DNA from 3 places in the Gordonia cholesterolivorans genome. Region 3 is predicted to be linked to each of the others. Evidence: predicted binding sites of a transcription regulator. Region 3 holds the regulator's gene; each other region holds the start of a gene.

Evidence for each region. The regulator LexA, encoded in region 3, represses DNA repair genes until DNA is damaged. The targets are predictions, from matches to a motif close to CGAACANNTGTTCG.
Region 1: the regulator LexA is predicted to act here: its motif matches at 1,661-1,674, upstream of ABFX36_RS04860 (HNH endonuclease signature motif containing protein).
Region 2: the regulator LexA is predicted to act here: its motif matches at 1,779-1,792, upstream of ABFX36_RS05155 (DUF222 domain-containing protein).

What each region holds. Positions count from the first base shown of each region.
Region 1 is NZ_BAAARB010000004.1:20,569-24,427, reverse strand. It holds tRNA gene ABFX36_RS04865 (tRNA-Arg) at 1-28, shown strand, start outside; gene ABFX36_RS04860 (HNH endonuclease signature motif containing protein) at 138-1,637, opposite strand; gene ABFX36_RS04855 (hypothetical protein) at 1,927-2,442, shown strand; gene ABFX36_RS04850 (FAD-dependent monooxygenase) at 2,467-3,627, opposite strand; gene ABFX36_RS04845 (crotonase/enoyl-CoA hydratase family protein) at 3,633-3,859, opposite strand, start outside.
Region 2 is NZ_BAAARB010000004.1:83,488-87,346, forward strand. It holds gene ABFX36_RS19030 (transposase) at 1-75, opposite strand, end outside; gene ABFX36_RS05155 (DUF222 domain-containing protein) at 152-1,759, opposite strand; gene ABFX36_RS05160 (OsmC family protein) at 2,055-2,462, shown strand; gene ABFX36_RS05165 (acylphosphatase) at 2,462-2,731, shown strand; gene smc (chromosome segregation protein SMC) at 2,752-3,859, shown strand, end outside.
Region 3 is NZ_BAAARB010000004.1:218,869-222,727, forward strand. It holds gene ABFX36_RS05810 (putative PEP-binding protein) at 1-1,591, shown strand, start outside; gene lexA (transcriptional repressor LexA) at 1,637-2,296, opposite strand; gene ABFX36_RS05820 (LysM peptidoglycan-binding domain-containing protein) at 2,480-3,055, shown strand; gene nrdR (transcriptional regulator NrdR) at 3,078-3,527, shown strand; gene hrpA (ATP-dependent RNA helicase HrpA) at 3,581-3,859, opposite strand, start outside.

The DNA.
Region 1 (3,859 bases), 200 kb from region 3:
GTCGCAGGTTCGAGTCCTGCTGGGGGCGCTTTGACCTGCGGAGACGCTGGTTCGCCGCACGACGAGGTGGAGCGTCGTCCCGACGAGACGGACGTGGCCGGAATCTCACCGGTGGCGACGGTGAGTCCGGGACCGACTCAGAAGGGCGGTTCGCCCGGACTGTCGAGGACCGCAGTCTCAGCGCGGCGGCGCTGCGACCGGAGCCGCATTCGGTACGCGTGTTTGGCCTGAGTACGGGTCCGTGACCGTCCCGGCTGCGTCGTCGTGTCGACGAATCCGGGCGCGACGGGTGCGCCGTGCAGGCACGGCACCGAACCGAGGTCGGGCAGGAGCCAGTGGTTCCTGGCGCGGGCCCGGACGGTGTAGCCCGACGGCGTGGTGGTCTCGGTCCAGATCACGCCATTCGCATCGACGACTTGATCATCCAGCCAGCCGTCGGCGTAGGTCTTGATCAGATGATGGAAACGACACTTCGGATTCAAGTTGCACGGGCAGGTCTGCCCGCCAGCTGCCGGCTGGGCATGGTTGTACTCGCAGACATGATCGAGATCGCACGCCCACGCTGACCGGTTGCAGCCGGGCACCGAGCAGGTGCCGTGCACGGCGCGGACGGCGGCGTCGCAGGCAGCGGTCGGGCGGTACGGGTTGCCTGCCTGCGCGGTCTGCTCGGCCAAGCCTGCGATGTCGAGCGGCCGCACCGTCGCATCCGCGCGAGCGGCGATCTCCCTCGCGTGATGTGCGTCGATCACGCCGAAACCGTCGAGATAGGCGGCCTTGTCCCCGCCGCCGGACAATGTGGACGCGTCGACGACGACGTGCACGACGATCTTGGCGAACTGCGCCCGGACCTCTTCCTCGGCCGCACGTGCCGGGCAGTCATCGCGGCCGCAGTCGCAGCCGAACCGGGTGCCGAGTACGGCGGCGACGACCACATCGGCGCGCCGCTGGCCGACGGTGCGGGAGTCCGCCTCGCACACCCGGGCGGCGCGCGCCCTGGTGGCCTTGTCCATCAGAGTCACGTCCTCCGCGCGGGTGGCGACGGTGAGGGCGGACTGGTCGACGTCGTGGGCGATGGTGACGCCGGGCGTGTTGGCGCGGCGTTTGTCGCGCACCCCGTCGGCGTCGTACTCGGCGACGAACCGGCGCGCGGTCTGCTCGGCCACACTCATCGACACAGCGCCGTGCCCGCGGAGGTCCTGAGCGATCTCGGCGTCGATGGCTGCCATCAGCGCGGCGTCGGTGACCGCGCCGCACTGCAGGACGATGGCGCCGAATGCACGTGCGCTGATGACTCCGTCGCGGAGCAGGCGTGCGGTCTGCGGCAGACGTTCGGAGGCTTCGACGGCGAGGGTGACCTGTCGGATACCGGTGTCCTTCGAGACCGCCTGCACGATAGCGGCCTCAGCGCCCACGATGGCGGTGGCATCGGCCAGCAGTCGTGCGGACTCGACGTCACCGGCCGAGCCCGCGGCACGACGCCGCTGCATCGCATACAGGTGCCCGAGCCGCAACCACGCAAGGTGGGACTCCTGACGGGCGATCTCCGCGACCGCGGTGATGTCGGCGAGATCCTGTGCGGCAGGGTCAGACGTGTCGACGCCACCCACCCCCGCAGCGTCGATGCTCGGGTTCGTCATGTCCGCCTCCCCTGCACACATATCGAACGTATGTACCCATATTATGTGATTGAATCTCATATGGCAATAGTGTAATTCGATATTCTTAGACTCTCGTCGACGCTCGCCCCTCCGCTCGAGAACAGTCACTCACACCCGAGATTCACGCGCATTTCCGACGAATCCGGTGCCACCGCGAAATTCGGTGACTTCCTTTCGTTTGCGACAGCATTCAGCTGTTCTCACAACGACGACTTCGGCGTAGCGTCGTATTCGTCGTCAGATGCATGCAGTCAAAGGAGATACCGACATGAACAATCGAATCGTTCGGACGGCGACGGTGGCCGGAATCGGCGCCCTCTCCCTGCTCGGCGCCGCCGTGGCGCCCGGCGTGGCCGCTGCCGCACCGCACATAACCGATCCGGCGAAACTCGCGATCGACGGCGACTTGATGATCGCCCCCGGCGTCCACCTGCTGAACATCGAGGCGCAAGGTGCACGCGACACGGACGGCAAGACCCACGGGACCTACGTCGCGACGATCATGGACGGTATGCACAAGACTCCGTTCCAGGTGAAGGGCCCGGTGACGTGCATCTGGACACACGGCGACACCGCCTCGCTCGTCTACCCGATCACCGAGACCTCCCCCAACATCGTCCCCGCCCAGCTCAGCGGCGCGTACGCGGTGAAGATCTCCGTCCGCAAGGGCAGCGGGATGATGAACGAAGTCGGGGTGATGGGTCCGATGGCGACCTCGTCGTTCCACGGTTGCGCGCCGGGCGCGACTCCGAACATGTTCCACGGCGACGTCATGATCGGGTGAGGCGGAGTTCAGGCGGCCGTCGAGTCATCGAGCACAACGCACTGGCGCCAATTGCCTCGTGAATGCGTCACGGCCCGCGATATCGCACAAATGGCGCAGGAGGATGCGATCCGGAAGAATTCGACTTCCCCGAATGACGCGGCCCCAGAACAGGGTTTGCGGCGCATTCACAATGCGGCCGATCATCTGTGATTCACGGACCACCCGCCGCACTCGGCGACGCCTCACGTCATGGAAGAGCTGCAGTGGATCCTCCGGACCCGCACTCGTGCGGAGAGCGGCCGCCAGTACGACGGAGTCTTCGATCGCCTGACATCCGCCCTGCCCCAGATGCGGACGCATCGGGTGAGCGGCGTCGCCGATGATCACCGCACGACCGTCGTGCCACCGGCGTGCGACGGGCCGGTCGTACAGGTCGTGTCGCATCAGCGCCGAAGACGGCGTCGCTGCGATCACCGCGTCGACCGGCTCCGGCCAGCCTCTGCCGACGCGATCGACCTCGGCGCGCTCGTCGTCGAAGACCGCGGCCTCCGGGGCCTGTGCCGTGGCGAACCAGTACGTCTGCCCGGCCGGAAGCGGCACCGCGCCGAACTGCGACCGCGGGCCGATCATCTCGCCTGCGAGATCGGGGTCGATCGAGATGTCGGCCACGCCACGCCACGCGGTGTACCCGGCGTACCTGCTCGACAGACGGTCGTTGAAACCGCGGGCGATACGGGAATGCGTTCCGTCCGCGCCGACGACGAGATCGGCTCGCATCTGAGCACCGTCGGCCAGGGTCACGACTGCCTCGCGGCCCACGGTGCGCACGGTCTGCACGGCGACACCGGTGCGCACCGAGTCGGTGGGCAGCGCACCGGCGAGCACCTCGTGCAACGTTCCCCGCAGAATGACGGCGAGTTCTTCGCCGGCCGCCGCGGCGAGCGCGCCCGGCGGAGGCTTCCGGATCCACGTTCCGTCTCGCCACCTCAGTGCTCCGCCGCCCACGCGTGCCGACTGCGAACGGACCGCGTCGCCGAGGCCGATCCAGTCCAATGCTGCCAGCGCGTTCGGCCAGAGACTGATGCCCGCGCCGCCGGTCGACTGCCGTCGAGATTCGAGAACGACCACGTCATGGCCGTCGCGGACCAGGGCCGCGGCAGCGGTCAACCCGGCGATGCCCGCACCCACGACGACCACCCGCACGGCGACTACGCCCCGGTAAACCGTCCGGGCCGCTTCTCGAGGAACGCGGCGACGGCCTCCCGATGGTCCTCGGTGTGGTGCGCCACCGCCTGCATGGTCGCCGAGAGCTCGAGCAGCTGGTCGAGGGTCTGCTGCGAGGACTCCCGCAGGAGCTTCTTGGTCATGCGCACCGCCACCGGTGGGTTCGCGGCGATCCGCGACGCGATCTCACGAGCGGTCGGCAACAGATCGG
Region 2 (3,859 bases), 140 kb from region 3:
CTCCATCAAACCCGGGACGATTCGATCGTCACTGACCTCATGCAACTGTTGCTGACCGAGGTGCTGCGTCTGCATCTGGACACGGCTCCCGCGGCCGGTCACGGCTGGTTGAGTCTGTGGCGATCGACCGGCTCCGCCGATGCCGCTGGACTCAGAACGGCGGCTCGCCGTCGGTGACCGTCGCGATTTCCCGCTGTCGGCGGTTGGCGGCGCGCCTCTGGGTGCGGTAGCGGTGCTTGGCCTGAGTGCGGATCAGTCGCCGTTCCGGTTCATTCTCGGCGTGTCGGTTCTCCGGGCGCGTCGCGGGCGAGTCCGACATGCCGAACGACACGCCGTGCCGGCACTGAATGTGCCCGAGCTCGGGCAGCAGCCACAGGTTCATCGCCTGTCGGCGGACGGTCACCCCGTCCGGCGTGGTGACTTCGGTCCAGATGACGCCGTTGGCGTCGACGATCTGATCATCGACCCACCCTTCGGCGTGGGTTTTCACGCCATGATGGAAACGGCACTTCGGATTCAGATTGCACACGCACGTCGGCCCGCCGTTGCCCGGATCGCGGTGGTCGAATTCGACGACGTGATCGAGGTCGGACTTCCACGCCGGGCGGTCGCAGCCGGCGACGGTGCAGGTGCCGAACAGGGCGCGGACGGCTGTGTCGACCGCCGCCGAGGGGCGGTACCGACCGGCGTGTCGCATGCAGTCGGCGATCACCGTGTCCAGATCCAACTCGCGAATCACCGCGTCGGGACGACGCACCAACTCCCGGGCGTGGTGGGCGGAGATCGGACCGACGCCATCCTCGTACGCCGGTAGCTGCGACACGCCGTCGAGCGCCTCCTTGCGCACCACGACGTGAACCATCACCTGGGCGCGCCGCGCGTCGATCTGCGCGGGCGCCAACTCCGAGACGCAGTCGTCCCGCTCGCACAGGCAGGTGAACTGGCTCTGCTGCAGCAGTGCGGTAGCGGCGTCGGACCGGCGGGCCTGCTTGGTTCGCGGGTCGAACGGGCACACGCCGTCGGCGAGCGCGTTGATCGCCCCGAGGGAGATCGCCGCGTCCTCGGTGGAGCCGACGATCACCATCTCCGACACGCCGTCGGCGACCGGCGTCACCGACACCTTCTTGCTCGACGCGACCTGCTCACGAGTCAGGGTCGCGGCGTCCGGGTCGTGCTCGGCCACGATCGCGGCGACGGTCGACTCCACCCGGTTCGCCGACAGTCCACCCATTCCGGCCAGACGATGTGCGATCTCCGCATCAATGAAGGCGAGCAGGTCGCCGTCGTCGACCAACGCGGTCTGCTCCACGGCTCGAACGAACCACCCCGGAGTGAGAACCCCGTCGCGCATCAGTCGGCCGATCGACGGAATCCGCTCGAAACACGCGATCGCCCGATCGACGAACAACTCACCCGCGTACTGCCGGACCCCGGCCGCTGTCGCATACGAGGCCGCCATCTGGCACTGCGGATCAAACAACCGCGTGTACGCATCGACCGACGCGTCGGCCTCTAATTCCGCTTGCTTCGCCCGATACAGCGAGTACACCGCCTGATAGCGATGCCACATCACCAACCCCTGATAGCAGTCAGCCCGCGCTGCGAAGGTCAACAACGCGGCACGATCAGCCCGCGACACCGCAGCCGCATCCGAACCGGACCCGTCGGTCGAACCTGCCGGACATCCGATCCGGATCACGATCGACCCGTCGTCGACCACCACCGACGAGCCGGAATGCTCCCTCACATGCATGTTCACGCCTCCCCTTCGAGTGCCTCGAACTTACATTCGATGATATCGGCAGGGTCTGACAAATCACTCGAACGGAACGAGGCGGATTCAGCGCACCGTTCTCGGCGACGCGCTCTCTTCGACGTCCTCAAGCCGATCCGCAGGGCGAGCCGGCCACCCGGTAGGTTGAACAGTCTTGGAACGCCGACGGCCGGGAAGGTCTGCGAGGCCGGCGGCGTTCGACCGGGGGAGGCGTGAACACCGAGACGTGAACACCGAGACGTGAACACCTCCACGAACGGCAGATGAAAGGCACGACGACATGACTGAACTGTGGGTCCAGCGGACCGGAACCCGGAGGTACACCGGGCAGAGCTCGCGCGGGGCGCAGGTCCTCATCGGCTCGGAGGACGTCGAGGGCGTCTTCACCCCGGGTGAACTCATGAAGATCGCACTCGCCGCGTGCACGGGGATGTCGTCGGACCGGCCGCTCTCGCGCCGACTGGGCGACGACTACGACGCCACCGTGCGGGTCTCGGGCGACGCCGACCGGGAGAACGAGCGGTACCCGCAGCTGGACGAGGTCCTGGAAGTGGACCTCTCCGAACTCGACCCGGAGGCCGCCGAGCGCCTGCTCGTGGTCGTCGAGCGCGCCATCGACAAGGTCTGCACGGTCGGCCGCACCCTGAAGGCGGGAACTCAGGTCTCGCTCACCATGGAGACCGAGTGATGCAGCGCCTCACCGCGTGGGTGCACGGGCGAGTCCAAGGCGTCGGATTCCGCTGGTGGACCCGGTCGCGAGCGCTGGAACTCGGTCTGGTGGGATACGCCTCGAACCAGCCCGACGGTCGGGTGCTCGTGGTCGCCGAAGGTCCGCATGAATCGCTGACGGCACTGCTGGCCGCGCTGCGCTCGTCCGACACCCCCGGCCGAGTCGATCTGGTGGTGGAGTCCTTCGAGGCGGCACGCGGTGGTTTGACGGGCTTCGTCGAGCGCTGATCCGGGTAGGCTGTCAGGTCGTGCACTTGAAGAGCCTCACCCTGAAAGGGTTCAAATCGTTCGCGTCGTCGACGACGCTGCGGTTCGAGCCCGGCATCACGTGTGTGGTGGGGCCCAACGGGTCGGGCAAGTCGAATGTCGTCGACGCCCTGACCTGGGTGATGGGGGAGCAGGGCGCCAAGGCCCTGCGCGGCGGAAAGATGGCCGACGTCATCTTCGCCGGGACCTCCGGTCGCGCCCCGCTGGGCCGCGCCGAAGTGACCCTGACCATCGACAACTCGGACGGCGCGCTGCCGATCGAGTACTCCGAGGTGTCGGTGACGCGGCGCATGTTCCGCGACGGCGCGGGCGAGTACGAGATCAACGGCAACTCGTGCCGCCTGATGGACGTTCAGGAACTGCTGTCCGATTCGGGCATCGGCCGCGAGATGCACGTCATCCTGGGGCAGGGCCGGCTGGCGGCGATCCTGGAGGCCCGGCCGGAGGAACGGCGCGCGTTCATCGAGGAGGCCGCCGGGGTCCTCAAGCACCGTCGCCGCAAGGAGAAGGCGGTCCGCAAACTCGACGCGATGGCCGCCAACCTGGACCGTCTCACCGATCTGACGACGGAACTCCGCCGCCAGCTCAAGCCGCTCGGCCGGCAGGCCGAAGTGGCGCGGCGCGCGGCGACCGTCCAGGCCGATCTGCGCGACGCCCGCTTGCGGCTGGCCGCCGACGACCTCGTGAAGCGACGCGAGGAGATGGCGCAGCACAGCGCCGTGGAGGCCGACGTCCGGCGACAGCAGGACGAGGTGGCGGCCGCGCTGGACGCCGCCACGGAGGCGCTGTCGGCAGCACAGGAGCATCTGGCGCAGGTGGCGCCCGCGGCGAGTGAGGCCGGACGCGTCTTCTACCAACTCGGCGCACTGTCGGAGCGGGTCGGCGGCACGTTGCGGCTCGCCGGTGAACGCGCGGCGAACCTGGCCTCGCCGAGCGTCGCCAACTCCGGTTCCGATCCCGAGGAACTGGAACGGCAGGCCGAACGCGCTGCGATGACTGAGGCCGAGCACACCGAGGCGGTCGAGGCGGCCGCCGAGCGGCTGGAGTACGCGACCGCCGCGCTGCAGGCCGCCGAGCAGGTGGCCAACG
Region 3 (3,859 bases):
CGACGCCATCGATGACTCTCCCGTTCCGGAGGAGCTCCGCGACGCAGAGATGGAGCGTTTCACCGCCGCCGCCGGAGTGGTGGCCGACCGGCTGGCCGACCGGGCCTCCCACAGCACCGGCGTCGCGGCCGAGGTCCTGACTGCCACGGCCGGTCTCGCGCGCGATCGCGGGTGGGCGACGGCCGCGGGCAAGTCGATTGCGCAGGGCGTTCGAGCGCCGCTCGCCGCGATTGCGGCCACCGAGCAGTTCGTGGAGATGTTCACCAAGCTCGGCGGCCTCATGGCTGAACGGGTCACCGATCTGTTGGACGTCCGAGACCGCGTCGTCGCCGAACTCCTCGGGCTCTCGGAGCCGGGCATCCCCGTGCCGGACGTACCGTCGATTCTGCTCGCCGACGACCTCGCGCCCGCCGACACCGCGGGTCTGGACCCGGCACGCGTCATCGGGCTGGGCATGCGGCTCGGCGGCCCCAGCAGCCACACGGCGATCATTGCTCGCCAACTCGGTATTCCGTGCGTGGTCGCCGCCGCTGAACTCGATGAGATCCCCTCCGGAGCCATGGGCTACGTGGACGGGGACGCGGGAACGGTGGGGGCCGCCCCGGACGCCGGACTCATCTCGGACGCCGTGACGGCCGCGGCGACGCGGGCAGCCGAGACGGCGGCCTGGCGTGGGCCGGGCCGCACGGCGGACGGGCACGCGGTCGCGATCCTGGCCAACGTGGCCGACGGCGTGTCCGCTCGGTCGGCGGCGCAGGCGCCGGTGGAGGGCGTCGGACTGTTCCGAACCGAACTGGCCTTCCTGGACCGCGCGGCCGAGCCCACCGTCGCCCAGCAGGTGGAGCTCTACCGGGAGGTGATCGACGCCTTTCCCGGGCGCAAGGTGGTGATCCGCACCCTCGACGCGGGCTCGGACAAGCCACTGAAGTTCGTCGCCCACTCCGACGAGCCGAATCCGGCGATGGGAGTCCGCGGCAACCGCATCGTGCAGACGTATCCGGACATCCGCAACAACCAGCTCGATGCGCTGGCGGAGGCGGCGCGCGGCGACGGCCGTGCGACGCCGTGGGTGATGGCACCGATGATCGCCACGGTCGACGAGGCGCGCGAATTCGCCGCGCGGGTGCGGGAACGCGGTCTGGTGCCGGGGGTGATGATCGAGGTGCCGTCGGCGGCGATCCTCGCCGACGCGATCCTCGCCGAAGTGGACTTCGTCTCGATCGGCACCAACGACCTGACCCAGTACACGATGGCGGCGGACCGGATGTCGCCGGAGTTGGCGGCGCTCACCGACCCGTGGCAGCCGGCGGTACTCGCGCTGATACAGCGGGTCGGGGACGCCGGTCGGGACCAGGGCAAGCCCGTGGGCGTATGCGGCGAGGCGGCTGCCGATCCGTTGCTGGCATGTGTGCTGGTCGGGCTGGGTGTGACGTCGTTGTCGTCCGCGCCTGCGGCGTCGGCCGCGGTGGGACTGAAGCTGGGTACCGTCACCATGGGTCAGTGCCGCGATGCGGCGTCCGCCGCGATCGCCGCGACGAGTCCGTCGCAGGCGCGCGAGGCGGTTCGCGCGGTTCTGGCCGGCGAGGTGTGATGTCCCGCTGAGGCCGGCCGGGCGCCTCAGATACGGCGCATCGCCTCAGATACGGCGCATCACCGTGACGACCTTGCCGAGGATGGCGGCGTCGTCGCCGGGGATGGGCTCGAAATGCTCGTTGTGCGGCATGAGCCAGACGTGACCGTCGGTGCGCTTGAAGGTCTTCACGGTGGCTTCGCCGTCGATCATCGCGGCGACGATGTCACCGTTCTCCGCCACGTTCTGCTGGCGTACGACCACCCAGTCGCCGTCGCAGATCGCCGCGTCGATCATCGATTCGCCGACCACGCGGAGCATGAACAGGGAACCGTCGCCGACCAGTTCGCGCGGCATCGGGAAGACCTCCTCCACGGCCTGTTCGGCGAGAATCGGTCCGCCGGCGGCGATCCGGCCGAGCACCGGAACGAAGGTCGGCGTGGGGAGTGACTCTCCGTCGGCCTCGGCACCGCCCGAGGGCGGTGTCCGCTGATCGTCCCGAACGTTCACCGCACGCGGACGGTGCGGATCGCGCTTGAGAAGGCCGCGGCGCTCGAGCGTGCGGAGCTGATGGGCCACCGACGACGTGGAGGTGAGTCCGACGGCCTCGCCGATCTCACGGATGCTCGGCGGGTAGCCGCGCTCGCGGACCGACTGACGGATGACCTCGAGCACCTCGCGCTGACGCTGGGTCAATGAGGCCTCGAGCGTCGCGGTGGAGAGCATCGGATCGGGCGTGTCGGTCACGGTCGGGCCTTTCGTCAGCTGTGTTCGATCGATGGTCCAAAGGCTAGTTGAGTAGGTCACAAAACTCAAACAATTGTTCGACGCGTGTCGGCGTTTGTCGGACCCCTCGTGTTAACTATCGAACAAGAGTTCTTCGAACACGCGATCGATTGGAGACGAGTCATGAGCACGAGGACGGCACCCGCCCCGACCGGACGCGCCACCGCTGTGCGCTCCACTGCTGTGCACTCCACTGCTGTGCACTCAACCGCGTCGGCGATGACCTGCGACATCCCGGTGGTCCGTGGCTCGCTGGTCCGTGATCGGGGAGTACGCGGAGCGGGGCGAGGCGACTCGAGCGGAACGTGCTTCCCGACCGGCCGCCCCGAGCGGCGTCGCCCGGTCGCGGACCGGCGAGTGATGTTCGATGCGCCGCCGGCCGGCCGGACCGCGCTGTCGCCCGCGGTGTACCGCAGGCGCCGGTGGGCCGGGGCCGCGGTGGTCGGCGGCACCCTCGCCGGCATGGTGTGGCTGCTCGCCCTCGTCGGAGCGGGCTACCAGGATGCGGCGACGCCGGAGTCGCCGGCGGCGACGCACGTGGTGTACGTCCGGTCGGGGGAGTCGCTCACCGCGCTCGCTGAGCGGATCGCTCCGGAGTTGCCGTCCGCGGGCGTCATCGCCCAGCTGCGCGACCTGAACGGCCTCGAGACATCGGGACTGCATGTCGGACAAGCGCTTATCGCCCCGCAGTACGGCTGAGGCGGGCGGGTATTGTCATGGCATGCGCTGCCCGTTCTGCAAGAACGACGACACCCGTGTCGTCGACTCCCGAGTCGCCGACGACGGCCAGGTGATCCGTCGCCGCAGGTCGTGCAATGAATGCGGGCGGCGGTTCAGCACGGTCGAGACGGCTGTGCTGTCCGTGGTGAAGCGCAACGGCATCTCCGAGCCCTTCCTTCGCGAGAAGGTGATGCAGGGCGTGCGCCGCGCCTGCCAGGGCCGTCAGGTGGACGAGGACGCACTGGCGAAGCTTGCGGTGCAGGTGGAGGACACCGTGCGCTCGTCGGGTTCGGCCGAGATACCGAGCAATGAGGTCGGTCTCGCGATCCTCGGTCCGCTGCGCGACCTCGACGAGGTGGCCTATCTGCGGTTCGCCTCGGTCTACCGGTCGTTCGAGTCGGCCGACGACTTCCAGCGCGAGATCGATTCGCTGCGCCGCGACCGTCACTGACACTCACGGCACCGGCGCCGCCGGTCCGAGCAGTCAGCCACCGCCCCGAGCAGTCAGCTGAACTTGTCGATCGCCTTGATTATCCGCTGCTCGGAGACTGGACCGTTGGTGCCGAGCTGCTGAGCGAACAGGCTCACGCGGAGTTCCTCCAGGCGCCACTGCACCAACTCGTTGAGCGCCTCGTGGCGTGCGGCCGGAAGCTGGGCGAGGCGCCTATTCCAGACCGCCACCACCCTGTCGATGGCGCCCATCGCCTCGTTGTCCCGGCCGGCGGCGGTGTTGAGGGACTCGAGGCGCAGCCGCGCGGCGGTCAGATAGCGCGGCAGCGAGCG